Regions from separate parts of the Pseudomonas sp. NUPR-001 genome, predicted to be linked through region 2. Evidence: predicted binding sites of a transcription regulator. Region 2 holds the regulator's gene; the other holds the start of a gene.
The links. The regulator sigma-54, encoded in region 2, starts transcription at its own class of promoters, with help from an activator protein. The targets are predictions, from matches to a motif close to ANTGGCATNNANNTTGCTNT.
Positions count from the first base shown of each region.

Region 1: the regulator sigma-54 is predicted to act here: its motif matches at 8,133-8,152, upstream of glnA (type I glutamate--ammonia ligase).

Region 1 is NZ_CP197353.1:5,649,899-5,664,740, reverse strand. It holds gene gpmI (2,3-bisphosphoglycerate-independent phosphoglycerate mutase) at 1-468, opposite strand, end outside; gene ACP6KB_RS26020 (rhodanese-like domain-containing protein) at 684-1,100, shown strand; gene grxC (glutaredoxin 3) at 1,102-1,356, shown strand; gene secB (protein-export chaperone SecB) at 1,398-1,886, shown strand; gene trmL (tRNA (uridine(34)/cytosine(34)/5-carboxymethylaminomethyluridine(34)-2'-O)-methyltransferase TrmL) at 2,013-2,468, opposite strand; gene ACP6KB_RS26000 (hypothetical protein) at 2,467-2,904, shown strand; gene ntrC (nitrogen regulation protein NR(I)) at 3,158-4,594, opposite strand; gene glnL (nitrogen regulation protein NR(II)) at 4,591-5,676, opposite strand; gene ACP6KB_RS25985 (chorismate mutase) at 5,933-6,478, opposite strand; gene glnA (type I glutamate--ammonia ligase) at 6,631-8,037, opposite strand; gene thiI (tRNA uracil 4-sulfurtransferase ThiI) at 8,369-9,823, shown strand; gene typA (translational GTPase TypA) at 9,951-11,774, shown strand; gene ACP6KB_RS25965 (YkgJ family cysteine cluster protein) at 11,893-12,300, opposite strand; gene ACP6KB_RS25960 (glycogen/starch/alpha-glucan phosphorylase) at 12,499-14,842, shown strand, end outside.
Region 2 is NZ_CP197353.1:4,869,986-4,884,827, reverse strand. It holds gene ACP6KB_RS22385 (FagA protein) at 1-46, shown strand, start outside; gene fumC (class II fumarate hydratase FumC) at 39-1,415, shown strand; gene ACP6KB_RS22375 (hypothetical protein) at 1,436-1,897, shown strand; gene ACP6KB_RS22370 (superoxide dismutase) at 1,900-2,511, shown strand; gene ACP6KB_RS22365 (ZIP family metal transporter) at 2,523-3,416, shown strand; gene ACP6KB_RS22360 (HPr family phosphocarrier protein) at 3,433-3,705, opposite strand; gene rapZ (RNase adapter RapZ) at 3,726-4,580, opposite strand; gene ptsN (PTS IIA-like nitrogen regulatory protein PtsN) at 4,584-5,048, opposite strand; gene hpf (ribosome hibernation-promoting factor, HPF/YfiA family) at 5,061-5,369, opposite strand; gene ACP6KB_RS22340 (RNA polymerase factor sigma-54) at 5,447-6,940, opposite strand; gene lptB (LPS export ABC transporter ATP-binding protein) at 7,120-7,845, opposite strand; gene lptA (lipopolysaccharide transport periplasmic protein LptA) at 7,846-8,370, opposite strand; gene lptC (LPS export ABC transporter periplasmic protein LptC) at 8,357-8,929, opposite strand; gene ACP6KB_RS22320 (KdsC family phosphatase) at 8,938-9,462, opposite strand; gene ACP6KB_RS22315 (KpsF/GutQ family sugar-phosphate isomerase) at 9,463-10,437, opposite strand; gene ACP6KB_RS22310 (ATP-binding cassette domain-containing protein) at 10,683-11,492, shown strand; gene mlaE (lipid asymmetry maintenance ABC transporter permease subunit MlaE) at 11,492-12,289, shown strand; gene mlaD (outer membrane lipid asymmetry maintenance protein MlaD) at 12,289-12,756, shown strand; gene ACP6KB_RS22295 (MlaC/ttg2D family ABC transporter substrate-binding protein) at 12,766-13,404, shown strand; gene ACP6KB_RS22290 (STAS domain-containing protein) at 13,401-13,706, shown strand; gene ACP6KB_RS22285 (BolA family protein) at 13,822-14,061, shown strand; gene murA (UDP-N-acetylglucosamine 1-carboxyvinyltransferase) at 14,086-14,842, shown strand, end outside.

The sequences.
Region 1 (14,842 bases), 780 kb from region 2:
GTCGCGACCGTCGAGGAAGGCGTGCAGGTAAATCTTTTCGGCGCCGCGCTGTGCTGCCAGTTCAGCCATGGCAATCAGGTGGTCCTGGTGGCTGTGCACGCCGCCATCGGAGAGCAGACCAAGGATATGCACAGCCTTGCCAGCACCCACGGCTTTGTCGACGGCACCGCAGAGCACGGCGTTGTCGAAGAATTCACCGTCTTTGATGGCTTTGGTGACGCGGGTGAAGTCCTGGTACACCACGCGACCGGCACCGAGGTTCATGTGGCCGACCTCGGAATTACCCATCTGCCCGTCAGGCAAACCGACGTCCATGCCGGAGCCGGAGATCAAGCCATGCGGCCGGGTGGCGCGCAGACGATCGTAAACCGGCGTGTTGGCCGAGTAGATGGCGTTGTATTCGTGGCTTTCGCTGTGACCGAAACCATCCAGGATGATCAGGACCAAAGGCTTGGGCGTGCTCGTCATCAATAGAACTCACGGTTGTTCAGATGATAAAGACACGCATTTTAGGGCAAATTGGCCATGAATGACGAATTAACCTTGTTCACCAGCGGGCGCTGGCCGACGGACAGTAGCGCCTGGATGAGAATTACTGGCGACAAGCCGGTCGGGCGGGCTTTGGCCGACCTTGGGGGCTGTGTATACTGGCCGACATTTTTAATGGCCTGGAACACCCTCCGATGGTTGCTCACCTGATTGAATTCGCAACAAACCACTACCTGCTGGTTGGTACCTTCGTCGTTCTGCTGGTGCTGCTGATCGTTACCGAAGCGCGCAAAGGCGGACGCAGCCTGAGCACCGGCGAGCTGACCGCTCTGGTCAACAGCGAAAAAGGCCTGGTTATCGACATCCGTTCGGCCAAGGACTATGCCGCTGGCCACATCGTCGGCGCCGTGAACATTCCGCAGGACAAGTTCGCTGCCCGTATCGGCGAGCTGGAAAAGCATAAAGCCAACAAGACCCTGATCGTGGTCGATGCCATGGGCCAGCACGCTGGCACCACGGCCCGTGAACTGCTCAAGGCTGGTTTCACCGCTGCCAAACTGTCGGGTGGCGTGTCGAGCTGGAAAGCCGATAACCTGCCGTTGGTGAAGTGAAATGAGCGACGTCATCGTCTATTCCAGTGACTACTGCCCTTATTGCTCACGCGCCAAGCACCTGCTGCAGAGCAAAGGCGTGGCATTCGAGGAAATCAAGGTCGATGGCAAGCCGCAAGTGCGCGCCGAGATGAGCCAGAAGGCCGGCCGTACTTCGGTGCCGCAGATCTGGATTGGTAGCACCCACGTCGGCGGTTGCGACGACCTGTATGCCCTTGAGCGCGCCGGTAAACTCGACGGCCTGCTCAAGGCTTGAACCAGAACCCTTATTAAAGACCCTGCAAAGAAGGATCTGTCATGACTGACCAACAGAACAACGACGCTGCTGCAGCCGACGAAAGCGCACCACAGTTCTCCATGCAGCGCATCTATGTGCGCGACCTGTCGTTCGAAGCGCCGAAAAGCCCGGCGATCTTCCGTCAGCAGTGGGAACCGAGCGTTGCCCTGGACCTGAACACCAAGCAGAAAGGCCTGGAAGGCGATTTCCACGAAGTCGTACTGACCCTGTCGGTTACCGTGAAGAACGGCGACGAAGTGGCGTTCATTGCTGAAGTTCAGCAGGCCGGTATCTTCCTGATCAAGAACCTCGATGCGGCTTCGATGAGCCACACCCTGGGTGCGTTCTGCCCGAACATCCTGTTCCCGTACGCGCGCGAAGCGCTGGACAGCCTGGTGACCCGTGGCTCGTTCCCGGCGCTGATGCTTTCGCCGGTCAACTTCGATGCCCTGTACGCGCAAGAAATGCAGCGCATGCAGGAAGCAGGTGAAGCACCTTCGCTGCAATAAGCAGTGTGAGGAACTGAAAAAAGCGCCCCGATGGGCGCTTTTTTCATGGGGCTCTATCGCGGGGCAAGCCCGCTCCCACAGGGATTAGGTTCAACCTGTGGGAGCGGGCTTGCCCCGCGATCAACATCAGGCAAACCCTTGCTGGCGCCAGGCTTCGTACACCGTCACCGCCACGGTATTGGACAGGTTCAGACTGCGGCAACCCGGACGCATCGGCAGGCGCAGGCGCTGCTCGGGTGCCAGACTGTCGAGCACCTCGGCGGGCAGGCCACGGCTTTCCGGGCCGAACAGAAAGGCGTCACCCGGCTGGTAACTGGTCTCGTGATAGGGGTGCGAGCCCTTGGTGGTAAAGGCGAACAGCCGTGGTTGCCCAAGGCTTTCCAGGCAGCTTGCCAGGTCGGCATGGCGCTTGAGACTGGCGTACTCGTGGTAGTCGAGCCCGGCGCGGCGCAAGCGTTTGTCGTCCAGCTCGAAGCCGATGGGTTCGATCAGGTGCAAGTCGCAGCCGCTGTTGGCGCACAGCCGTATAATGTTGCCAGTATTCGGTGGAATTTCTGGTTGGAAGAGGATGACGTGAAACATGCACGGCTCCGAGCATAAAGATGGCGAGCATTCTACTCCTGAACCGGACATCCGTTCGCAACAATGGCCACGGGTGCTGTTTTCATTGGCAATCTTCGGCATGTTGGTGGGCCTGATGATCGGGCGCCTGACCGCGCCTGAACCGCGGGTGTTGGAACAGGTGCAGGTGGTGGAGGGCGGGTTGGACCTATGGTTCAACGAAGAGCCCAAGCTGCATGGCGAAGAGGTCGATGGCACCCTGGCGTTGCTGTTCGATGCAGAAGGCAAGGCTGCGCGTGGCCAGTTGCAGCAACAGGGCAAGCCGGTCAGCTGGCGGGTGCAGAAAAGTGATGGTGGGTTGCTTGTGACGCTGGTGGCGGCCCGTCCTCTGCACGGCAACTGGGCCGGTGCAGAGGATGAAGGGCGTTGGCGTGTGCAGGTACGTCTGCACGAATAAAAGAGGGGAATCCCCGGCCTGCCTGTACCAAGGCCCCCAAAACTGGAAGTACTGATTCTATTGCAGAGTGTGTGCCAGTTTTGTGGCAGCCAGTGAAATAGGGGGTTTAAGGGTCTAGCGTGGGGTTTTGCGGGGGATTTGTGCTTTGCGGTGGTGCGCGGGGCACAGGTTCGGTGCAAAAAGCATCGCGGGGCAAGCCCGCTCCTACAGGTCTTCTGTAGGAGCGGGCTTGCCCCGCGATATCGGTAAAAAATCAGGCCTCGTCGTCGCCGTCTTCTTCACCACCGTCGACTTTCATGCCCAGTTCTTTGATTTTGCGCGTCAGGGTATTACGCCCCCAGCCAAGCAATACCGCCGCATCCCGACGACGCCCGGCGGTGTGCTTGAGGGCGGTTTCGATCATGATCCGTTCAAAGCTCGGCACGGCGCTATCAAGCAGGCTCGACTGGCCGCGGCTCAGCGCCTGGTCAGCCCATTGACGCAACGCCTGTTCCCAATTGGTGACGGGCGCGCTGTCTTGCGGCAGGTTGAGCAGCTCGGGCGGCAGGTCACCAATATGCACTTCCCGGCCCGAGGCCATGACGGTGATCCAGCGGCAGGTGTTTTCCAGCTGACGCACGTTGCCCGGCCACGGCAAGTTGCGCATGAACTCCTCCGTCTCGGCTTTGAGCAGTTTAGGCTCGACCGCCAGCTCCTGAGCGGCGCGGCCGAGGAAGTGGCGCGCCAGTGTCGGGATGTCTTCACGACGGTCGGCCAGGCGTGGAATGTGGATGCGGATGACGTTCAGGCGGTGGAACAAGTCTTCGCGAAACTTGCCGGCCTGCACCAGGGTTTCCAGGTTCTGGTGGGTTGCGGCAATGATGCGCACGTCGACCTTGACCGGCACATGACCACCCACCCGGTAGAACTCGCCATCAGCCAATACCCGCAACAGGCGTGTCTGGGTGTCGGCGGGCATATCGCCGATTTCGTCGAGGAACAGGGTGCCGCCATCGGCTTGCTCGAAGCGCCCGCGGCGCAGGTTGGCCGCGCCGGTGAAGGCACCTTTTTCGTGGCCGAACAGCTCGGACTCCATCAGGTCCTTGGGGATCGCCGCCATGTTCAGGGCGATGAACGGTGAGGCGGCCCGTGGGCTGTGACGGTGCAGGGCGTGGGCGACCAGTTCTTTACCGGTTCCGGACTCACCGTTGATCAGCACGGTGATGTTGGAGTGGCTCAGGCGACCGATGGCGCGAAACACCTCCTGCATCGCCGGCGCTTCGCCGATGATTTCCGGGGTGCGGGTCAGGCTCGGTGCGGTGTCCAGGCCTTGCTGCTCCTGGGCGTGCTGGTTGGCACGCTTGACCAGCGATACCGCTTCATCAACGTCGAACGGTTTCGGCAGGTATTCGAACGCGCCGCCCTGATAGGACGCCACCGCGCTGTCGAGGTCTGAGTGCGCGGTCATGATGATGACCGGCAGGCGTGGGTGGTGCTCACGAATCTGCGCCAGCAGGTCCAGGCCACTGGCACCCGGCATGCGGATATCGGAAATGATCACGTCCGGCTGCTGCCGAGCCAGTCGGCTCATGACGCCGTCGGCGCTGTCGAAACTTTGTGTGGTCATGCCTTCCTGCTGCAAGGCTTTTTCCAGAACCCAGCGGATGGAGCGATCATCGTCGACGATCCAGACGGTTTCACTACGGCTCATGAGGCGGAGGCTCCTTGTTCCAGCGGCAGAAAGATCGAGAAGGTGGTGTGGCCAGGATGGCTGTCACATTCGATCAGGCCCTGGTGCTGGCTGATGATGTTCTGGGTAATGGCCAGGCCCAGCCCGGTACCGTCCGGGCGGCCGCTGACCATGGGGTAGAAGATGGTTTCCTGAAGTTCGGCGGGAATGCCCGGGCCGTTGTCGATGATCTCGACCTTGGCCACCAGGCGATGGCGGGTATGGCCAATGGTGAACTGACGCATGGCCCGAGTGCGCAGGCTGATACGCCCCAGGCGCAGCTCGTTTTGGCCACTGATGGCCTGCATGGCGTTGCGCACGATGTTGAGCACCGCCTGAATCATCTGTTCGCGGTCGATCAGCACATCGGGCAGGCTTGGGTCGTAGTCACGCACCAGAGTGATGCCGCCCTGGCTTTCGGCTTCGACCAGGCTGCAGACCCGCTCGAGCACTTCATGGATGTTGGTCATCGCCAGTGACGGCAGTTTGTTCGAACCGAGCATACGATCGACCAGGTTGCGCAGGCGATCAGCCTCTTCAATGATCACGTTGGTGTAATCCTTGAGGCTTTCCTCGGGGAGTTCCCGCGACAGCAACTGCGCCGCCCCGCGAATACCACCCAGTGGATTCTTGATCTCGTGGGCCAGGCCGCGTACCAGCAGTTTGGTGGTTTCCTGCTTGGACAGCTGGGCTTCTTCTTTGGTGATGCGCAGCAGCCGGTCGCGCGGGTGAACCTCAAGCAGCAGCAAAGTCCGTCCGGCGTTGAGGATCGGCGTTACCGCATAGTCGACGGTTTGGGTTTGCCCGGTCAGCGAGGTCAGCTGAGCTTCGCGCTTGGTGAACGGGTGGGCGTGTTCCACCGCCTGGCGCAAGGAGTTGAGCGCTTCAGGTGACTCGGTGAACAACTCACTGATGAATTGCCCATGGCTACGCTGGCCGCTGATGGCCAGGAGCATTTCCGCTGCCGGGTTCATGTACTCAAGGCGCAATTCGGCATTGAGCAGGATGGTAGCGGTGGTCAGGTTGTCCAGTAGCAGTCGGTGCAGGGCATCGCTGATGGTCATGGGGTGTCTGTGACCTCTTTTGGCTCATGACGACTCCGGCTGGGCCAGGGTCGTGGGCGCTGGTTGTCTGCTGGTAACAAGAAAATGCAAAAAACAAACCAAGGCTCCGAAAAGAAGCGGATCTGCCGGATAAAGACCTGTATTTGCGCTAAATATGGCTATAAAGCCCTAAAACGGCAGTGTGCTTGAACCAAAATGGGCTGAATCGCTCAAGTGCACGCTGTTTCGTGCACCAATATAGAGCATAGAGGAAAGATTACTGCACGGCGCACAGGTGAGCGGTGGCGCGAACCAGGGCCAAGGCGCGTTGTGGGTCGTTTGCCCGTTGGCCAATGGCCTGAGCCACCGTGCGCTGGCAATCTTCGGGACGATTGCGATCGAACGCTGCAAGCTCGCTGAGCAGGCTGCGCTGCAGGCGGTCCAGTTGCGGGCGCAAGTGCATGGCCAGATCGACGCGGTGCGTGCCGGGTGCACTGCCTACGGCGTGCCACTTCGACAGCGCGCTGTACTGGAGCAGTTTGTTGGCTTCAATCTGGTCGCCGAAAAATATTGCCGCCCGCCGTGGGTCAACGCCGAAACGCACCGCCTGAGCCTGAACGTTAGTGATGATCTGCACTTCGCGACTAAGGTCTTGTACGGGCTGGCCCGAGTCCCATTTGTTCAGGGCCACGGCCTGGGCGATGTCCAGGCGTTGATCAACGCTGTTGAGCAACCGCTGCAATTCGCTGTCAGGGGAGGGTGTTGAGGTGCAGCCGGTGAGCAGCAGGGGTGTAAACAGTAAGACAGGCAAGAAAGTACGCATGATAAGGCCTTCAGAAAAGGGAGCGCTGAGTGTGCCGTGGCTCAATCTTTTTACCTGTCGGCTGCTTCGCATACCTTTGTCAGAAAAAAAGAAGGCCTCCCGAAGGAGGCCTCTTTTTGTAGCGTCACGCCGCTTGCGCAGGCGTCACTGAATTAGCAGCTGTAGTACAGCTCATATTCCAGTGGGTGTACGAAGGTGCGGACTTTGATTTCTTCTTCGCTCTTCAGGGCGATGTAGGCATCGATGAAGTCGTCGGAGAACACGCCGCCCTTGGTCAGGAACGCACGGCCTTTGTCCAGCTCTTCCAGGGCTTCTTTCAGGCTGCCGCAAACCTGTGGGATCTCTTTCGCCTCTTCAGGCGGCAGGTCGTACAGGTTCTTGTCGGCAGCGTCGCCTGGGTGGATCTTGTTCTGGATACCGTCCAGGCCGGCCATCAGCAGTGCAGCGAAGGCCAGGTATGGGTTGGCAGCCGGATCCGGGAAGCGTGCTTCGATACGGCGGGCTTTAGGGCTCGACACGTAAGGAATACGGATCGAAGCGGAACGGTTACGGGCCGAGTAGGCCAGCATGACCGGGGCTTCGAAGCCTGGTACCAGACGCTTGTAGGAGTTGGTCGAAGGGTTGGTGAAACCGTTCAGAGCCTTACCGTGCTTGATGATACCGCCGATGAAGTACAGGGCGGTGTCGGACAGACCGGCATAGCCTTCGCCAGCGAAGGTGTTCTTGCCATCTTTCCAGATCGACATGTGCACGTGCATACCCGAGCCGTTGTCGCCGTACAGTGGCTTAGGCATGAAGGTAGCGGTACGGCCGTAGACATCGGCAACGTTGTGCACGACGTACTTCAGGGTCTGAACTTCGTCAGCTTTCTTCACCAGGGTGTTGAACTTGACGCCGATTTCGTTCTGGCCGGCAGTTGCCACTTCGTGGTGGTGAACTTCGACGGTCTGACCCATTTCTTCCAGTGCGTTGCACATGGCAGTACGGATTTCGTGGTCGTGGTCGAACGGCGGAACTGGGAAGTAGCCACCTTTAACGCCTGGACGGTGGCCGCGGTTGCCGCCTTCTACGTCCTGGTCGGACATCCACGAGCCTTGCTCGGAGAAGATTTTGAACATCGAGCCGGAGATGTCGGACTTGAACTTCACTTCGTCGAAGATGAAGAACTCAGGCTCTGGACCGGCGAACACGGTGTCACCGATCATGGTGGCTTTCAGGTGCTCTTCAGCGCGCTTGGCGATCGCACGTGGGTCGCGGTCGTAGCCTTGCATGCTCGAAGGTTCGATGATGTCGCAGACCAGGATCAGGGTCGGCTCTTCGGTGAACGGGTCCAGTACGGCGGTGTCGTCGACCGGCATGAGGATCATGTCGGAGGCTTCGATGCCTTTCCAGCCAGCAATGGAGGAACCGTCGAACATTTTGCCGACTTCGAAGAAGTCGTCTTCCAGCGCATCGCGAGCTGGCATGGTCACGTGGTGCTGGGTGCCTTTGGTGTCCGTGAAGCGCAGATCAATCCATTTAACGTCATGATCTTTGATGAGTTGAACCGACTTCGACATAGTGTCCTCCGGGTGGGGTAGAGCTTGCCTGTGCAGCCCTTTAATTTGGGTGATGCCGGGCGCGAATAGTCGGCCAAGGCAACCTGCCTCACAAGGGAGCAAATTGCATGCCAGTGCCCCGGTTTGGATGTTTTGCCCGATTCTCATGCATTAACGGGCGGTTTGGCTGAAATGCCGGTGGTTTTCTGCACTCTTAAGAGGCGCTTTTGGTGCGTAGCGCACCAAATGAGTGCGCGTGAAACCTTCTGTAGATTAATTGGTTAAACCTTGAGCAATTTCCGCTATAATCCGCGCCCCACTTTTTTAGTCGGCACCTCGCGCGCTGTTTTTCATGAAACTAATCGTAAAAGTCTTTCCAGAGATCACCATCAAGAGCCGCCCGGTTCGCAAGCGCTTCATCCGTCAACTGGGCCGCAACATTCGTATCGTGCTCAAGGACCTCGATCCTGAGCTGGCGGTCGATGGTGTCTGGGACAATCTCGAGGTGGTTACCCGCGTCGAGGACGAGAAAGTCCTGCGCGAGATGACCGAGCGCCTGACCTGCATGCCGGGTATCGCCCACTTCCTGCAGGTCGAAGAGTACCCGCTGGGTGACTTCGACGACATCGTCGCCAAGTGCAAGACCCACTTCGGTCACCTGTTGGCCGGCAAGCGCTTCTCTGTGCGCTGCAAGCGAGGCGGTCACCACACCTTCACCTCGATGGATGTCGACCGTTATGTCGGCAGCCAGCTGCGTCAGCAGTGCGGCGCCGCCGGTATCGACCTGCGCAACCCCGAAGTCGAGGTACGCATCGAAGTGCGCGACCAGCGCCTGTATGTGATCCACAGCCAGCACAAAGGCATCGGCGGCTACCCGCTGGGCGCCCTGGAGCAGACCCTGGTGCTGATGTCCGGTGGTTTCGACTCCACCGTGGCGGCCTACCAGATGATGCGCCGCGGCCTGATGACTCACTTCTGCTTCTTCAACCTCGGTGGCCGTGCCCACGAGCTGGGGGTGATGGAAGTTGCCCACTTCCTGTGGAAGAAATACGGCAGCAGCCAGCGCGTGCTGTTCATCAGCGTGCCGTTCGAGGAAGTGGTCGGCGAGATCCTCGGCAAGGTCGACAACAGTTACATGGGCGTGACCCTCAAGCGCATGATGCTGCGCGCGGCGGCGCACATGGCCGACCGCCTGGAAATCGACGCGCTGGTCACCGGCGAGGCGATTTCCCAGGTTTCCAGCCAGACCCTGCCGAACCTGTCGATCATCGACCAGGCCACCGATAAACTGGTACTGCGTCCGCTGCTGGCCACCCACAAGCAGGACATCATCGACCAGGCCGTGGAAATTGGTACCGCTGACTTCGCCAAGCACATGCCTGAATACTGCGGGGTGATTTCGGTGAACCCGACCACCCACGCCAAGCGCCACCGCATCGAGCACGAAGAGAAACAATTCGACATGGCCGTGCTGGAGCGCGCTCTGGAGCGCGCCCGCCTGATCTCCATCGACCATGTGATCGAGGAGCTGAGCCAGGACATCCAGGTCGAAGAAGTCGGCCAGGCACTGGCCGGTCAGGTCGTGATCGACATCCGTCACCCGGATGCCCAGGAAGATGAACCGCTGGAACTGGATGGCATCGAAGTCAAAGTCATGCCGTTCTATGCGATCAACAGCCGCTTCAAGGAACTGGACCCAACGCGCCAGTACCTGCTGTATTGCGACAAGGGCGTGATGAGTCGGCTGCATGCCCACCACCTGCTGAGCGAGGGACATGCCAATGTGCGTGTTTATCGTCCGGCATAAGACGCCGGGGCTGTATGGCGGAAGTATCCGCCATCGCCCTCCCGACCGCCGGGCAGTCTGAGCGCCGTTCATTCATATTCGCCACTTAAAATAGTGGCAACCCGAATCCTCTGATCGAGATACACAAGTGATCGAAAATCTGCGTAACATCGCCATCATCGCCCACGTTGACCATGGTAAAACCACCCTGGTTGACAAACTTCTGCGTCAGTCCGGCACTCTGGAGCGTAACGAGCTCAACGACGAGCGCGTCATGGACTCCAACGACCAGGAAAAAGAGCGCGGTATTACCATTCTGGCGAAAAACACCGCCATCAACTGGAACGGCTACCACATCAACATCGTCGACACCCCCGGCCACGCCGACTTCGGTGGCGAGGTTGAGCGTGTAATGTCGATGGTTGACTCGGTACTGCTGCTGGTCGACGCCCAAGACGGCCCGATGCCGCAAACCCGTTTCGTGACCAAGAAGGCGTTCGAAGCCGGCCTGCGTCCAATCGTGGTCATCAACAAGGTTGACCGTCCGGGCGCACGTCCTGACTGGGTTCTGGACCAGATCTTCGATCTGTTCGACAACCTCGGTGCTACCGACGAACAGCTGGACTTCAAAGTCGTCTACGCCTCGGCCCTGAACGGTATTGCCGGTCTGGACCACACCGACATGGCTGAAGACATGACCCCGCTGTACCAGTCGATCATCGACAACGTTCCAGCGCCAGCTGTTGACCGTGACGGTCCGTTCCAGATGCAAATCTCGGCACTGGACTACAACAGCTTCCTGGGTGTTATCGGTGTTGGCCGTATCGCCCGTGGTCGCGTCAAGCCGAACACCCCGGTTGTCGCTATCGACGTCGACGGCAAGAAGCGCAACGGCCGTATCCTCAAGCTGATGGGTCACCACGGTCTGCACCGCGTTGACGTTGAAGAAGCCCAGGCTGGCGACATCGTCTGCATCAGCGGTTTCGACGAGCTGTTCATCTCCGACACCCTGTGCAGCCCTGACGCGGTTGAGGCGATGAAGCCGCTGACCGTTGACGAGCCAACCGTTTCGATGACCTTCCAGGTCAACGACTCGCCGTTCTGCGGTAAAGAAGGCAAGTTCGTCACCAGCCGTAACATCAAAGAGCGTCTGGACAAAGAGCTGCTGTACAACGTTGCACTGCGCGTTGAAGAAGGCGACTCGGCTGACAAGTTCAAGGTTTCCGGCCGTGGTGAGCTGCACCTGTCGGTTCTGATCGAAACCATGCGTCGTGAAGGCTTCGAAATGGCTGTAGGCCGTCCGGAAGTCATCATCCGCGAAGTCAACGGCACCAAGCAGGAGCCGTTCGAGAACGTCACCATCGACATCCCTGAAGAAGCTCAGGGCAAGGTCATGGAAGAAATGGGTCTGCGTAAAGGCGACCTGACCAACATGGCGCCGGATGGCAAGGGCCGTGTACGTCTGGAATACAACATTCCAGCCCGTGGTCTGATCGGTTTCCGTAACCAGTTCCTGACCCTGACCAACGGTGCAGGCATCCTGACCTCGATCTTCGATCGTTACGACACCATGAAGTCGGGCCACATGTCTGGCCGTCTGAACGGCGTTCTGGTTTCGGTCGAAACCGGCAAGGCCCTGACCTACTCCCTGGAAACCCTGCAGGCGCGCGGCAAGCTGTTCGTCGAGCACGGCCAGGAGATCTACAACGGTCAAATCATCGGTCTGAACAGCCGCGACAACGACCTGGGCGTTAACCCAACCAAAGGCAAGAAGCTCGACAACATGCGTGCTTCGGGCAAGGACGAAACCATCGCCCTGGTTCCGCCAGTACGTCACACTCTGGAACAGGCTCTGGAATTCATCCAGGACGACGAGCTGTGTGAAGTAACGCCGAAGTCGATCCGTCTGCGTAAGAAGATCCTCGACGAAGGCGAGCGTACCCGCGCTGCCAAGAAAGCCAAGGCTAACTAAGCCCGGCTGAAACGAAAACGCCCCCGGTCGCAAGGCCGGGGGCGTTTTTGTTTGTCTGGAAATCAATCGCGGGGCAAGCCCGCTCCTACGGTGGGAGCGGGCTTGCCCCGCGATGCGTTTAGCGGCGCGCCGCAGGTTTGGGAATGTACGCGCAATACCCCGGCCGCGGCCCCACCCGTGGATGGTTACGGCAGGTATCCGGACGGGTTTCGTAAATGGTGCACAAGCGGCTTTTACGATCCAGGTACAAGCAATCATCGTTGCTCATCTGCGCCAGGGTGAAAATCCCCGACTTCTGGTTGAAGCGCTGGATGATCCCGTCCTTCTGCAAACGCTTGGCAATGTTCTTCGGTGGCTCGCCCACCTCGAACTCATCGACCACGCCCATGCGGATCAGGTCTTTGATTTTCACTTCTGTCGGCAAGGTGCAGCAGGTCGAGTTGCAGCCCCCGCACATATGGCTTTGGTACTTCTGCCAGGTCTCCAGGCGGTCGACTTCGGCGGCGGCAATCAGGGTCGGTTTCATCAGGTTCTGGTTTTAGGTGTTTTGGTAGGCGCGCGATCATACCGGAGTTGATCAAAATGTGAACAACCATTTGCCGGTTGTTTACCACCGGATCGCGCTTTTACGCACAAACACCCGAACCCGCACTGTCGCTCTGTGTCGAACGGTCTAGGCTGAGAAATCTCCATCCGCATTCGTCAACCTGATCGAGGACGTCGCATGTCTCAGGAACCACTCGCTCGTGACGCAGAGGTGGCCGCGTTTCGCACCGCTGTACTGAATAAATTGACTTACGCGGTAGGTAAAGACCCAGAGCATGCGTTTGAGCATGACTGGTTTGAAGCAATCGCCCTGGCTGCCCGTGATCACATGGTCGATCACTGGATGGACCACACCCGGCAGATTTACCGCAAGAGCCAGAAGCGGGTGTATTACCTCTCGCTGGAGTTTCTGATCGGGCGTTTGCTGTACGACAGCCTCAGCAACCTGGGGTTGCTGGAGATTGCCCGCGAGGCCCTTAGCGGCCTGGATGTCGATCTGGAGCGCATTCGCCTGCTGGAGCCGGATGCGGCGCTGGGCAACGGTGGTCTTGGCCGCTTGGCCGCTTGCTTCATGGAAAGCATGTCGACCTTGGGGATTGCTGCCCACGGCTATGGCATTCGCTATGAACATGGCCTGTTTCGTCAGGCCGTGGTCGATGGCTGGCAGCAGGAACAGACCGAAAACTGGCTGGATTTCGGTAACCCGTGGGAGTTCGAGCGGGCTGAAGTGATTTACCCGATCAGCTTCGGCGGCAGTGTCGAGACAGTGCAAGGCGCCGATGGCCAACAACGTCAGGTCTGGTGGCCTGCCGAGACCGTGCGGGCCGTTGCCTACGACACGCCGGTGGTGGGATGGCGCGGGGCCAGTGTTAATACCTTGCGCCTGTGGCGTGCACGGGCTTTGGAAGAGCTGCACTTGGAGCGATTCAACGCTGGTGATCACCTGGGGGCGGTAGCCGAGGTGGCGCGTGCCGAGAGCATCTCAAGGGTGCTGTACCCGGCCGACAGCACCGAAGCGGGCCAGGAGCTGCGCCTGCGCCAGGAATACTTCTTCGTCTGCGCCTCGCTGCAAGATCTGCTGCGCCGGCACCTTAACATGCACGACACGCTGTTGAACCTGCCGCAGCAGGCCGCGATCCAGCTCAACGATACCCACCCCTCGATTGCCGTGGCCGAGCTGATGCGTCTGCTCGTCGACCAGCACGAAGTGCCGTGGGATACCGCCTGGCAGCTGACGGTCGAGACCCTGGCGTACACCAACCACACGCTGTTGCCCGAGGCGCTGGAAACCTGGTCGGTCAGCCTGATGGAACGTCTGCTGCCGCGGCACATGCAGATCATCTACCTGATCAATGCCTTCCACATCGATGCCTTGCGTGCCAAGGGCATTCACGATTTCGACGTGCTGCGTGCAGTGTCGCTGATCGAGGAAGACAACGGCCGTCGCGTGCGCATGGGTAACCTGGCGTTTCTTGGCTCGCACAGTGTCAATGGCGTGTCGGCGTTGCACAGCAAATTGATGCGCAGCACGGTGTTTGCCGAACTGCATAAGCTCTACCCCGAGCGGATCAACAACAAGACCAACGGCATTACTTTCCGCCGTTGGTTGTTCCAGGCCAATCCGCAACTGACCGGCATGCTGGTCGAGGCGCTGGGGGAGGAGGTGCTGGATAACCCCGAAGGCCGTTTGCGCGACCTTGACCCGTTTGCCGACAAGGCCACGTTTCGCAAGCAATTTGCCGCCCAACGCCTGCACAGCAAGAAGGCACTGGCCAGCCTGATTCAGGAGCGCCTGGGCATTACGGTCAACCCGGAAGCGATGTTCGACGTGCAGGTCAAACGTATCCATGAGTACAAACGTCAACTGCTGAACCTGCTGCATACCGTGGCCCTGCACCAGGCCATCCGTGCTGAACCGGGCGCTGGCTGGGCGCCGCGGGTGAAGATTTTCGCCGGCAAGGCGGCGGCCAGTTATCACCAGGCCAAGTTGATCATCAAGCTGAGCAACGATATTGCTCGTGTGGTGAACAATGACCCCACCGTGCGCGGTTTGCTCAAGGTGGTGTTCCTGCCCAACTACAACGTCAGCCTGGCAGAAAGCATCATCCCGGCAGCCGACCTCTCCGAGCAGATTTCCACTGCTGGTTACGAAGCCTCCGGTACCAGCAACATGAAGTTTGGCCTCAACGGCGCCCTGACCATCGGCACGCTGGACGGGGCCAACGTGGAGATGTGCGAGCAGGTGGGTGCCGAAAACATGTTCATCTTCGGTTTGAGCGCCCAGCAAGTAGAGGCGCGCAAGCGCAGCGGCGACTTCGGTGCAAATGCTGCGATCAGCGCTTCACACCGGCTTAGTGACGTGCTGCAGGCGATTCGCAGCGGGGTGTTTTCCCCGGATGACCCAGCCCGCTACGTGGGGTTGGTGGATTCGCTGGTGGCCCATGACCGCTTTCTGGTGTGCGCCGATTTCGACGCCTATTGGGATGCACAAATGCGCGTCGAAGCGCTCTGGCACGACCCTC
Region 2 (14,842 bases):
TTCCATTTCTTTCGCTGAACTGATGCAAGGACTTGATGATGAGTAATACCCGTATCGAGCGTGACAGCATGGGTGAACTGCAGGTGCCGGCCGAGGCCCTGTATGGCGCTCAAACCCAGCGCGCGGTGAACAACTTCCCGATCAGCCAGCAGCGTATGCCAACCCAGTTCATTCGGGCGCTGCTGCTGGCCAAGGCCGCTGCGGCCAAAGCCAACATCGAACTGCAGCAACTGGACGAAGGGCAGGGCACTGCCATCGTCAAGGCGGTTGAACAATTGCTGGCCGGTGACTTCATCCAGCACTTCCCGGTGGACATCTACCAGACCGGTTCGGGCACCAGTTCGAACATGAACGCCAACGAAGTCATCGCCACCCTGGCCAGCCGGATCCTCGGCGACACGGTCAACCCGAACGATCACGTCAACTGTGGGCAAAGCAGCAACGACATTATCCCCACCACGATCCACGTGAGTGCGGCGCTGGCGTTGCATGAGCAGCTGCTGCCAGCGCTCAAGCACCTGGTGCAGGTCATCGAGCGCAAGGCGGTAGAGGTTCACCCCTTCATCAAGACCGGCCGTACCCACTTGATGGATGCCATGCCGGTGCGCATGAGCCAGGTGCTCGGCGGCTGGGCGGCGCAAATCAGGGGCGCCATCGCGCACCTGGAGTCGACTTTGCCGGCGCTGCAGGCACTGGCCCAGGGCGGCACTGCCGTGGGTACCGGTATCAACGCTCATCCTGAGTTTGCCGGACGATTCAGCCAGCAGCTCTCTGCGCTGACCAAGGTGCCGTTCACCCCGGGGCAGAACCTGTTCGCCCTGATCGGCTCGCAGGACACTGCGGTTGCCCTGTCGGGTCAGCTGAAAACCACGGCGGTAGCGCTGATGAAGATCGCCAACGACCTGCGCTGGATGAACTCCGGACCGCTGGCAGGCCTGGGAGAGATTGAATTGGAAGGCTTGCAGCCCGGTTCGTCGATCATGCCTGGCAAGGTCAACCCGGTGATTCCGGAAGCCACCGCCATGGTCGCCGCTCAGGTTATCGGCAACGACGCCACCATCGCCGTGGCCGGGCAGTCGGGCAACTTCGAGCTCAATGTGATGCTACCGATCATTGCCCAGAACCTGCTCAGCAGCATCGAGTTGATGGCCAATGTCAGCCGCCTGCTCGCCGACAAAGCGATTGCCAGCTTCAAGGTCAACGAGCCCAAGCTGAAAGAAGCCTTGGCGCGTAACCCGATCCTGGTCACCGCCCTGAACCCGATCATCGGCTACCAGAAAGCTGCGGAGATCGCCAAGACCGCCTACAAGCAGGGGCGTCCGATCATTGAGGTGGCCCTGGAGCACACCGATCTGCCACGCAGCCAGCTGGAAGTGCTGCTCGACCCGGAAAAGCTCACGGCTGGCGGTATCTGATACCGCACTGGAGGTTTGTCATGCAGCACTGGAAACGCACCACCGAAATTGCCAATCGCCTGTTCGATCAAGGCGAACTGGTCGATGCCCGCGAGTTGTATCTCCAGGCCCTGGCCTTGGCCCAGGTGTTGTTCGAGCGCTGGCATGACGCCGACGAAGCGGTGGCGGTGTGTGTGATTGCACATCACAACCTGGCCGACCTGCACTTGCGTTTGAACCAGCCGCAGGAGAGCGCAGAGTACCTCTGCGCCATCCACCAGCGGTTGTTGCAAGCCATGCAGGACCCTCGGCTGGCGCCAGCGCTGCGCGAAGCGGCGCTGCGCCACAGCAGCAAGACCTACACCGAATTACTGAATTTCATCAGTGAGTACGGCCAGTACCCGCGTACTGAGCGCCTGCTCCATCGCCATGGCCCTCAGCCGGTGGTTATCGCCGGTCAGGAACGCGCAGGGTCTTCAGCTCATCATTACGGAATCCACTGATAATGCCTCATACCTTGCCTGCATTGCCTTACGCCTACAATGCGCTGGAACCGCACATCGACACCCAGACCATGCAGATTCACCACAGCAAGCACCACCAGACCTACATCAATAACCTCAATGCAGCGCTTGAGGGCACCGAATGGGAAAAATGGCCGGTCGAGCAACTGGTGGCCGCAGTCAAACAACTGCCGCAGAACCTGCAGGCCGCAGTGATCAACCAGGGTGGCGGCCATGCCAACCATTCGCTGTTCTGGACGGTCATGTCGCCTCAGGGCGGTGGTGAGCCCCAAGGCTCGGTCGCCAAGGCGATTGATGAGCAATTGGGTGGCTTCGATGCCTTCAAGGAGGCGTTTACCAAGGCTGCACTCACCCGCTTCGGCAGCGGCTGGGCCTGGCTCAGCGTTACCCCGGAGAAGAAACTGGTGGTGGAAAGCAGTGGCAACCAGGACAGCCCGTTGATGAACGGCAACACGCCGATTCTGGGGCTGGACGTGTGGGAACACGCTTACTACCTGCTGTACCAGAACCGCCGTCCTGAATACATCAGCGCCTTCTACAACGTGATCGACTGGTCCGAAGTAGAGCGTCGCTACACCGCCGCCCTCGTGTGAGTCGAACCGGTATGCGCTCGGATGTGATGTCCATTGGTAGTGTGCGCCTGTTTCGCCTGGCGCTGGGGACCTTGTTGCTACTGGTCGGCTGTGCCTTGCTGGTGGCAAAAGGGTTTGCCTGGCTAGACCTTGAGCCGCGGATGATGCGTGCGCTTGAAGGCGGTGCCTTGTGCGCGCTGGGAACGGCATTGGGCGCGGTGCCGGTGCTGGTGATCCGGAGCATGCCGGTAGCCTTGGCCGATACCTTGCTAGGTTTTGGTGCCGGGGTAATGCTGGCGGCCACTGCATTTTCCCTGATCATTCCGGGGCTGGATGCTGCCGCCGCAATTGGCCTGGGGAAATGGGGCGCTGGGGGACTGATCAGTTTCGGTCTGCTGCTTGGCGCCTTCTGCCTTTACCTGGTCGATCTAAAAGTATCCGGCGCCTCACCTGAGGCCTTGGTGGGCAGTACGCAGCAGCCGGTGATCGCTGCACGGATCTGGGTGTTCGTGATCGCCATCATTGCCCACAACATTCCCGAAGGCATGGCCATTGGCGTGTCGGCGGGCGGTGGCATGCCGGATGCCGATAGCCTGGCGATGGGCATCGCCTTGCAGGATGTACCCGAAGGCCTGGTCATTGCGCTGGTGCTGGCTGGGGCCGGGATGGCGCGCTTCAAGGCGTTTGCCATTGGTGCGGCGTCCGGGTTGGTCGAGCCGTTGGCGGCAGTGATCTGCGCCTGGCTGGTGACGGTGGCCGAGTTGTTGCTGCCGTTAGGGCTAGCCTGTGCGGCGGGCGCGATGTTGCTGGTGGTGACTCAGGAAATCATTCCTGAATCACGCAGCAATGGCCATCATCGCCTGGCGAGCCTGGGGCTGTGCATTGGCTTCTGTTTGATGATGGTGATGGATACGGCGATGGCGTGAGGCGAAGCGAGGGCGGTTACTCGCCCTCGTCAAAGTAGTTGTTGATCAGTTCGACCAGCGCATCGAGTGCTGCGTCTTCTTCTTCACCCTCAGTGTGCAGGTGCACCTGGGTGCCTTTACCGGCGGCGAGCATCATCACCGCCATGATGCTCTTGCCGTCGATCATTTTTTCTGGCGCACGACCGATACGCACTGCACAGGGGAAGCGTCCGGCCACGCCGACAAACTTTGCCGCAGCCCGGGCGTGCAGCCCCAGCTTGTTGATGATGGTGATTTCACGAGCGGGCATCGCGGCGGTGGTCCTGTGGGCTAGAGGTCGCGGTGGCGAACCTGGACGTTCTTCAGAGATTGCTGCAGCAACTGGCCCAGGCGCTCGGTGAGGTACACCGAACGGTGGTGACCACCGGTACAGCCAATGGCAATGGTGACATACGCGCGGTTACTGGCGGCGAAGCGCGGCAACCACTTGAGCAGGTAACTGGAGATGTCCTGGAACATTTCCTCGACATCGGGCTGGGCGGCCAGGTACTCGATCACTGGCTGCTCCAGGCCGGAATGCTCACGCAGCTCCGGTTTCCAATACGGGTTGGGCAGGCAGCGCACATCGAACACCAGGTCGGCATCGACCGGCATGCCGCGCTTGAAGCCGAACGACTCGACCAGAAACGCAGTACCGGGCTCCGGCTGGTTCAGCAGACGCAGTTTGATCGAGTCACGCAACTGATACAGGTTCAGGTTGGTGGTGTCGATTTTCAGGTCGGCAAGGTCGGCAATCGGCCCCAACAAGTCACTCTCGACCCGGATCGCTTCGGCCAGCGAGCGATTGGCGTTGGTCAGTGGGTGACGTCTGCGGGTTTCGGAAAAACGCTTGAGCAGGGTGTCTTCATCGGCGTCCAGGTACAGTACATCGCACTGGATATGCCGACTGCGTGCATCTTCAAGCAGCTCGGGGAAGCGTGTCAGGTGGCTGGGCAGGTTGCGGGCATCGATCGATACCGCCACTTTGGGCTGCATCAGCTCGGTGTTGATCAGGGCATTTTCCGCCAATTGCGGAAGCAGCCCTGCCGGCAAGTTATCGATGCAGTAGTAACCGTTGTCCTCCAGAACTGCGAGGGCGGTGCTCTTGCCGGAGCCGGATCGGCCACTGACGATAATTAGGCGCATAGTTTAAAGCCCGTTTTGTGCGTCCAGTACAACCTGGTACAGGGCTTCACTGCTATCGGCGGCACGCAGCCGGTCACGCACGACCTTTTGGTCAAGCATGCTGGCAATTTGGCGCAAAAGCTCAAGGTGCGCATCGGTGGCCGCTTCTGGAACCAGCAGGACAAACAGCAAATCGACCGGGGCGCCATCGATGGCGTCGAAGTCGATCGGTGCATCCAGGTGCATCAGGGCGCTGATGGGGGATGAGCAGCCTTTGAGGCGGCAATGTGGAATGGCAATGCCATTACCAAAACCAGTCGACCCGAGTTTCTCCCGGGCAACCAGGCTTTCAAAAACGTCTTGCATCTCCAGGTCCGGGGCTTCCCGGTTGATCAGCGTGGCGATTTCCTGGAGTACGCGCTTTTTACTGCCACCCGGCACGTTCACCAGGGAACGGCCGGGGGTCAGGATGGTTTCAAGTCGGATCATGGATGAGGGGGATCAGCGGGCCGCTGCACCTTGCAGCAGGCTTTGCTGTTTTTCCTTGTGTTTTTTCAGTTGGCGGTCGAGCTTGTCGGTCAAGGCGTCGATCGCTGCATACATGTCTGAGTGTTCGGCATTTGCAACCACTTCGCCGCCGGGAATAAACAGCGTCGCTTCAATTTTCTGCTGCAGTTTCTCGACCTTCATGATCACCGTTACGTTGGTGATCTTGTCAAAGTGTCCTTCCAGCCGCTTCAGTTTCTGTTCGACGTACTCGCGCAGCGGTTGGGTGACTTCTACATGCTGTCCACTGATATTGACTTGCATACAGCTTCTCCTTTGTTGCCCGTGCATAAGAGGCAGGTGTTGCGCCTGCCACTGAACTGCGGTGGTTATCTCAGGGGCTACATCAGTCGCTTGCGTTCACTCGACGGTGCGATGCCGAGGGACTCGCGGTACTTGGCGACGGTGCGACGGGCTACCTGGATACCTTGTGCCTCCAGTAAACCAGCGATCTTGCTGTCACTCAATGGCTTTTTCTGATTTTCCGCAGCAACCAGTTTTTTGATGATCGCGCGGATCGCTGTAGACGAGCATTCACCGCCTTCGGAGGTGCTCACGTGGCTGGAGAAAAAGTACTTCAGCTCGTAAATTCCGCGCGGGGTATGCATGTATTTCTGGGTGGTGACCCGGGAAATGGTCGACTCGTGCATGCCCACCGCTTCAGCGATGTCGTGCAGCACCAGCGGCTTCATGGCTTCGTCGCCATGGTCGAGGAACCCGCGTTGGTGCTCGACGATCTGGGTGGCGACCTTCATCAGGGTTTCGTTGCGGCTTTGCAGGCTCTTGATGAACCAGCGGGCTTCCTGCAACTGGTTGCGCATGAAGGTGTTGTCGGCGCTGGTGTCGGCGCGGCGGACGAAGCCGGCGTACTGCGGGTTGACCCGCAAGCGTGGCACGGCTTCCTGGTTGAGCTCGACCACCCAGCGCTCGCTGTCTTTGCGCACGATGACATCGGGCACCACGTACTCAGCTTCACTGGATTCGATCTGCGAGCCGGGGCGTGGGTTGAGGCTCTGAACCAGTTCGATGACCTGGCGCAGCTCGTCTTCCTTGAGCTTCATGCGGCGCATCAGCTGGCTGTAGTCGCGGCTGCCGAGCAAGTCGATGTAGTCACGTACCAGGCGCTGTGCCTCGGCCATCCACGGGGTGCTGGCGGGCAGTTGGCGCAGTTGCAGCAGCAGGCATTCGCTGAGGTTGCGGGCGGCGACGCCGGCAGGCTCGAATTGCTGAATGCGGTGCAACACCGCTTCAACTTCATCGAGCTCGATATCCAGTTCGGGGTCGAACGACTCGCAGATTTCCTCGAGGGTTTCGTCGAGGTAGCCCTGGTTGTTGATGCAGTCGATCAGGGTGACGGCAATCAGCCGGTCAGTGTCGGACATCGGCGCCAGGTTCAACTGCCAGAGCAGGTGGCTTTGCAGACTCTCGCCCGCCGAAGTACGGGTGGTGAAGTCCCACTCGTCATCGTCGTTGCTGGGCAGGCTGCTGGCGCTGGTCTGGTAGATATCTTCCCAGGCGGTGTCGACCGGTAGCTCGTTGGGAATGCGCTCGCTCCATTCGCCGTCTTCCAGGTTGTCCACGGTTTGCGTGGTTTCCTGGAAGCTGGTGTCCTGAACTTCGGCAACAGGCTTGTTCTCGGCGTTGTCGGCCATCGGGTCGCTGTTGTCGAAGTCGTCGCCGTCTTCCTGACGTTCGAGCATCGGGTTGGATTCCAGCGCTTCCTGGATTTCCTGCTGGAGGTCCAGGGTAGACAGCTGGAGTAAGCGGATGGCCTGTTGCAACTGCGGGGTCATCGTCAGTTGCTGGCCCATTCTTAGGACGAGCGATGGTTTCATGGCAGGGGCTTAACACCTTTGTCGCCGGCGCACATGCGCCATCCACTACTAGGGCACCGAAGCGCCAATTTTAAGCAAGTTATATGCCTGAAATTGGAGCGTTTGCCTAGGGTGCTGTAACAATTAAGCCGGTTTTCACCGGGCCAGCCACCCAAGGCAAGCGCTGTGTCGCTTCGAACTTACAAGCGGAACTCGTGGCCCAGATACACCTCTTTGACCAGGTCGTTGGCCAGGATGGTTTCTGCATCGCCTTCGGCAATCAGCTGACCATCGTTGACGATGTAAGCGGTTTCGCAGATATCCAGCGTCTCGCGGACGTTGTGGTCGGTGATCAGTACACCGATGCCCTTGGCCTTGAGGTGGTGGATGATCTGCTTGATGTCGCCAACCGAAATCGGGTCGACACCGGCAAAGGGTTCGTCGAGCAGGATGAACTTCGGCGCAGTGGCCAGGGCGCGGGCGATCTCCACGCGGCGACGTTCGCCGCCGGAAAGGCTCATGCCGAGGTTGTCGCGAATGTGGCTGATGTGGAATTCCTGCAGCAGGCTTTCCAGCTCCTTGCGACGCCCGGCGGTATCGAGATCTTTGCGGGTTTCGAGGATCGCCATGATGTTGTCGGCAACCGACAGCTTGCGAAAGATCGACGCTTCCTGAGGCAGGTAGCCGATGCCAGCACGGGCGCGGCCGTGCATGGGCTGGTGGCTGACATCCAGGTCGTCGATCAGGACGCGGCCCTGATCGGCCTGAACCAGGCCGACGATCATGTAGAAGCAGGTGGTTTTGCCGGCGCCGTTAGGGCCGAGCAGGCCGACGATCTGGCCGCTGTCGATCGACATGCTGACATCGCGGACCACTTGTCGGCTCTTGTAGCTCTTGGCCAGGTGCTGGGCTTTGAGGGTCGCCATTTACTCGGCCTTCTTCTTCGGCTGGATCACCATGTCGATACGCTGACGTGGGGTGGTGACGTTACCGCCACGACCGGCAGTCGCTACCTGGGACTTGGTGTTGTAGACGATCTTCTCGCCTTCGGTGGTATTGCCTTCATTGACCACTTTGGCGCGGTCGGTCAGCACCACCAGGTCTTTTTGCGCCTGGTACTGGATGGTAACGGCATAGCCTTGCATCTTGTCTGGCTTGGCAGCGCTCTGTTGCTGCTCGAAGTAGGCCAGGTTGCCCACCGAGGTCACCACGTCGATGTCGCCGGATTCGGCGCGAGTGATGGTTACGGTGTTGCCTTTGATCATCATCGAACCCTGGGTGATGATGACGTCGCCGGTGTAGGTGGCAACCCCTTTCTTGTCATCCAGGTGCGCGTTGTCAGCCTGAATGCGGATAGGCTGGTCGCGGTCGTTCGGCAGGGCCCAGGCGCTCGCGCTTCCCAGTGCTGCGCTCAGGCTGAGCAAAAAGGGGAGGGTTTTAACGAGCCTCATACTGTCCTCTTACGTTGGACAGCAGGTCCATCCTGCCGTCTTTCAAATACGCTTTCATTCCGTTGCCCGTAGTTACGCCGTCGGCGCCGTCGATTCTAACGGCTTGCTCGGTTTGCGCATATTGCTTCTGCGGGAACACCGTCATCCGGCTGGTGGTAATGATCATGGTGCGGTTTTTTTCGTCGGTGCGGGCAACCCGCACAGAATCGATCAGTTCCACTTCTGAGCCGTCAGGGTTGACCTCACCTTTCTCGCTTTGCACATGCCAAGGGTAGGTGGTGCCACGGTACATTTGCAGGTCGGGCTTGGTCAGCAGGGTGACCTCGCTGACCATCAAATGCTCCACTTTGTCGGCGGTCATTTCGTACTGCATTTTGCCGTCAGGCAAAAACTGCACGCTGTGGGCGTTGGTGGCGTAATAGTCGATGGCCTTTTCGTCGACACGGGCTACCGGCTTGTCGAGAAAGCTTTCAGGGCCGATGTTCCAGTAGCCGACTGCCACCAGCAAGGCGGTAATCACACTGAACAGCGCAATGGTGCGGATTTTTTTACTGAACATGTGTCGCTCTACAGGTAATTGGCGTTGGCCGCGTCGAGATTGCCCTGGGCTTGCAGGATCAACTCGCAGAATTCGCGGGCGGCGCCTTCACCGCCACGGGCCTGGGTGATCCCGTGGGCGTGCTCGCGGACAAAGGCTGCAGCGTTGGCCACGGCCATGCCCAGGCCAACGCGGCGGATCACCGGCAGGTCTGGCAGGTCGTCGCCCAGATAGGCAACCTGTTCATAGCTTAGGTTGAGTTGGCCGAGAAGCTCGTCCAATACCACCAATTTATCTTCACGGCCCTGATACAGGTGGGGGATGCCGAGGTTCTTGGCGCGGCGCTCGACCACCGGGGTCTTGCGCCCACTGATGATTGCCGTGGTTACGCCCGAGGCCATGAGCATCTTGATGCCCTGGCCGTCGAGGGTGTTGAAGGTCTTGAATTCGCTGCCGTCTTCGAGGAAGTACAGGCGGCCATCAGTCAGTACGCCATCCACGTCGAACACAGCCAGTTTGATGGCCTTGCCGCGCTGGAGCAGGTCGTGGCTCATTTACATCACTCCCGCACGCAACAGGTCGTGCATGTTCAGGGCGCCAACCGGGCGCTCGTCCTTGTCGATGACCACCAGTGCGCTGATCTTGTGGTCTTCCATGATTTTCAGGGCTTCGGCGGCAAGCATTTCGGCGCGGGCGGTTTTGCCATGCACGGTCATGACCGCTTCGATCAGGGTGCTGTGCACGTCGATATTGCGGTCCAGGCTGCGGCGCAAGTCGCCGTCAGTGAAGATCCCGGCCAGCCGTCCGTCGGCTTCGACCACAACCGTCATGCCCAAACCTTTGCGGGACATTTCAAGTAGTGCGTCTTTGAGCAGGGTGCCGCGTTGCACCTGAGGCAGTTCATCGCCAGCGTGCATGACGTTCTCGACCTTCAGCAGCAGGCGGCGGCCCAAGGCGCCGCCCGGGTGCGAGAAGGCGAAGTCTTCAGCGGTGAAGCCGCGTGCTTCGAGCAGGGCAATCGCCAGGGCGTCGCCCAGTACCAGCGCAGCAGTGGTCGAGGAGGTCGGTGCCAGATTCAATGGGCAGGCTTCCTGGGCGACGCGCGCATCAAGGTTGACCTCGGCGGCTTTGGCCAGCGGCGAGTCAGGGTTGCCGGTCAGGCTGATCAGCTGGATGCCGAGGCGTTTGATCAGCGGCAGCAGGGTAACGATCTCGTTGGTCGACCCGGAGTTGGACAGGGCAAGAATGACGTCGTCGCGGGTGATCATGCCCATGTCGCCATGGCTGGCTTCGGCCGGGTGAACGAAGAAGGCCGGTGTACCGGTGCTGGCCAGCGTCGCGGCGATCTTGTTGCCGATATGCCCGGACTTGCCCATGCCGACCACCACGACCCGGCCTTTACTGGCCAGGATCAGCTCGCACGCCTTGACGAAATCGGCGTCGATGTGGGCAAGCAAGCCCTCAACCGCTTCAAGTTCGAAACGAATGGTGCGCTGCGCGGATTGGATCAGGTCGCTGGATTGGCTCATGTCGAAAATCGGATTGCCTGATGAAAAGGCGGCGATTATAGCGGTAATGCGCAAATCCCTCACCTTGTGATTGTCATACAGTCGCCGAGCAACCTTAACCCAGCCTGAACAAGCACTGCGCTGGCCTTGGGGCGCTGCTATCAGCGATGGTATAGTTCGCCGCCTGTTCGGCCCGCTCAGGGCGTGCGTGTCTCCATGAAGGGGGCGCGCGTCTGAGTGAGAAGGCTGCATTGCAAGGAGTCTAGATGAGCGTTGATAACGCCTACGCGGTCGAGCTGAAGGGTGTGACCTTCAAGCGCGGTTCGCGCAGTATCTTCAATAATGTCGATATTCGCATTCCCCGCGGCAAGGTCACCGGCATCATGGGACCTTCCGGGTGCGGCAAGACCACACTGTTGCGTCTGATGGGCGCACAGTTGCGCCCGTCCAGCGGTGAAGTCTGGGTGGCCGGGCAAAATCTGCCTGCGCTGTCGCGCAGCGACCTGTTCGATGCACGCAAGCAGATGGGCGTGCTGTTCCAGAGCGGTGCGCTGTTCACCGACCTGGATGTGTTCGAGAACGTCGCGTTCCCGCTGCGGGTGCATACCCAGCTGTCCGATGAAATGATCCGTGACATCGTCTTGATGAAGCTGCAGGCCGTGGGCTTGCGCGGTGCCATCGAGCTGATGCCAGACGAATTGTCCGGTGGCATGAAGCGCCGCGTAGCGCTGGCCCGGGCCATTGCCCTGGACCCACAGATCCTCATGTACGACGAGCCCTTCGTTGGCCAGGACCCGATCGCCATGGGCGTGTTGGTGCGCCTGATCCGCCTGCTCAACGATGCCTTGGGCATTACCAGCATCGTGGTGTCTCACGACCTGGCCGAGACCGCCAGTATTGCTGACTACATTTATGTGGTCGGCGATGGTCAGGTGCTGGGGCAGGGCACGCCGGACGAGTTGATGGGCTCCGATAACCCGCGCATTCGCCAATTCATGAAAGGCGACCCGGATGGCCCGGTGCCCTTTCACTTTCCTGCGCCGGATTACCGCGCCGATCTTCTGGGGAAGCGTTGATGCGCAGAAAATCCTTACTCGAACGCATTCGTCGCTTCGGCCGCTCGGCCATTGACGTGCTGGCCGTGCTCGGCCGTTCGTTCCTGTTCCTGTTGCACTCGCTGGTCGGGCGCAGCGGGACCGGTGGCGGCTTTCAATTGCTGGTCAAGCAGCTGTACTCCGTCGGTGTGTTGTCGCTGGCGATCATCGTCGTTTCCGGGGTGTTCATCGGTATGGTGCTGGCCCTGCAAGGGTTCAGCATCCTGACCAAGTACGGCTCGGAACAGGCCGTCGGGCAGATGGTTGCGCTGACCTTGCTGCGTGAGCTGGGGCCGGTGGTTACCGCCTTGTTGTTCGCCGGGCGTGCCGGTTCGGCATTGACCGCCGAGATCGGCAACATGAAGTCCACCGAGCAGTTGTCCAGCCTGGAAATGATCGGTGTCGATCCACTTAAATACATCGTTGCGCCGCGCCTGTGGGCCGGTTTCATCTCGCTGCCGTTGCTGGCGCTGATTTTCAGCGTGGTCGGTATCTGGGGTGGCTCGTGGGTGGCGGTGGACTGGCTGGGCGTTTATGAAGGCTCGTTCTGGGCGAACATGCAAAACAGCGTGTCGTTCACCGACGATGTTCTCAATGGCGTGATCAAAAGCCTGGTTTTTGCCTTTGTTGTTACCTGGATTGCCGTATTCCAGGGGTATGACTGCGAGCCCACCTCAGAGGGGATCAGCCGTGCCACCACCAAGACCGTGGTCTATGCCTCATTGGCAGTTCTGGGTCTGGACTTTATTCTGACCGCCTTGATGTTTGGAGATTTCTGATGCAAAACCGCACCCTGGAAATCGGTGTCGGCCTGTTCCTCCTGGCCGGGATACTGGCGCTGATCCTGCTGGCCCTGCGCGTCAGCGGCCTGTCGGCAAGCCCGAGCAGCGATACCTATAAAGTTTATGCAAACTTCGACAATATCGCCGGTTTGACGGTCAGAGCTAAAGTGACCATGGCCGGTGTGACCATCGGCAAGGTCACGGCCATCGATCTGGATCGTGATACCTACACCGGTCGGGTGACGTTGCAGCTGGAAAAACGCGTAGACAACCTGCCTACCGACTCCACTGCATCTATCCTCACCGCTGGGTTGCTCGGCGAGAAGTACATTGGTATCAGCGTGGGCGGAGAAGAATCGATGCTCAAGGATGGTGCAACCATCCACGACACTCAGTCGGCGCTGGTGCTGGAAGATCTGATTGGCAAGTTCCTGCTCAATACCGTTGGCAAAGAAGCTAAATAAGGAGTTTCCATGATTTCTATCCTGCGACGCGGCTTGCTGGTACTGCTGGCTGCATTGCCGTTGGTGGCTGGCGCAGCTGCCCAGTCGCCCAAAGAAGTGATTCAGGGCACAACCAACCAGTTGCTGGCCGACCTCAAGGCCAACAAGGAGCAATACAAGGCCAACCCAAGTGCCTTCTATGAGGCCTTGAACAACAACCTCGGTCCGGTGGTGGATGCCGATGGCATCTCGAAAAGCATCATGACCGTGAAGTACTCGCGCAAAGCCACTCCGGAGCAGATGCAGCGCTTCCAGGAGAACTTCAAGCGCAGCCTGATGCAGTTCTATGGCAATGCCTTGCTTGAGTACAACAACCAGGGCATCACCGTGGGCAACGCCAAGGCCGATGGCGAGGACCGTGCCAGCGTCGATATGACCGTCAAGGGCAACAATGGCGCTATCTACCCGGTTTCCTACACCATGACCAAGCTCAATGGTGAGTGGAAAGTGCGTAACGTCATCGTCAATGGCATCAACATCGGCAAGCTGTTCCGTGACCAGTTCGCCGATGCCATGAATCGCAATGGCAACGACCTGGACAAGACCATCGACGGTTGGGCGGGCGAAGTGGCCAAGGCCAAGGAAGCCGCCGAGAAGCAAGAGCAATGAGTCAGAGCAGTGTGGCGATGACCGAGCCAGGCCTGCTGAGCCTGGCCGGAGTGCTCGACTACCGCAGCGGGCCGGTATTGCGCAAACAGGGCCAGGCCTTGATCGCGTCGTGCAAGGCCGCAACCCTGGTGCTTGATTGCGCGCAGGTAGAGAAGTCGAGCAGCGTTGGCCTGTCCTTGTTGCTGGCATTCATGCGTGATGGCAAGGCGGCTGGCAAGGCGGTCGAGGTGCGCGCCATGCCGCAGGACATGCGCGAAATCGCTGAGGTTTATGACCTCGAAGAAGTGCTGGCCGGTCAATGACCACCAGCAAGTAACTGGCCCCTCCGTCAGAGTCTCCGTTTACGGGGTTCGCAGGCGAGGGGCTTTTTTGTATGATGGCCGACCCGCGCGCACTGGGCGCCGATTGAGGTTGAGCATGCAGGCCGTAGAAGTTAAGAACTTCCTTGAAGAAAAGTTGCCGGGAACCCGGGTCGAAGTTGAAGGCGAAGGCTGCAACTTCCAGTTGAACGTGATCAGCGACGAGTTGGCGGCCCTGAGCCCGGTCAAGCGTCAGCAGCAGATCTATGCTCATCTTAATCCGTGGATCACCGATGGCAGCATCCATGCGGTAACCATGAAATTTTTCAGCAGCGCAGCCTGGGCTGAGCGCAACTGAGCCTAAATTGGCGGCGAGACAGAAATGGATAAACTGATTATTACTGGCGGTACTCGTCTTGATGGCGAAATCCGCATTTCCGGTGCCAAGAACGCGGCCCTGCCGATTCTGGCCGGTACCCTGCTTTGCGATGGCCCGGTAACGGTCGGCAACCTGCCGCACCTGCACGACATCACCACCATGATCGAACTGTTCGGGCGCATGGGCATCGAGCCTGTGATCGACGAAAAGCTCGCCGTAGAGATCGACCCACGCACCATCAAGACCCTGGTCGCGCCGTACGAGCTGGTGAAAACCATGCGCGCCTCGATCCTGGTACTGGGGCCGATGGTTGCCCGTTTCGGCGAGGCTGAAGTGGCCCTGCCTGGCGGTTGCGCAATTGGTTCGCGTCCGGTTGACCTGCACATCCGTGGCCTTGAAGCCATGGGCGCGAAAATCGAGGTCGAAGGCGGCTACATCAAGGCCAAGGCGCCTGAAGGCGGCCTGCGTGGCGCGCACTTCTTCTTCGATACCGTGAGTGTGACCGGTACCGAGAACATCATGATGGCAGCCGCCCTGGCCAAAGGCCGCAGCGTGCTGCAGAACGCTGCGCGCGAGCCGGAAGTGGTTGACCTGGCCAACTTCCTCAACGCCATGGGCGCCAAGGTTCAGGGTGCCGGTACCGACACCATCACCATCGACGGCGTCGAGCGCCTGGGTTCGGCAACCTACCGCGTCATGCCCGACCGTATCGAAACCGGTACCTACCTGGTCGCCGCTGCCGTTACCGGTGGCCGCGTCA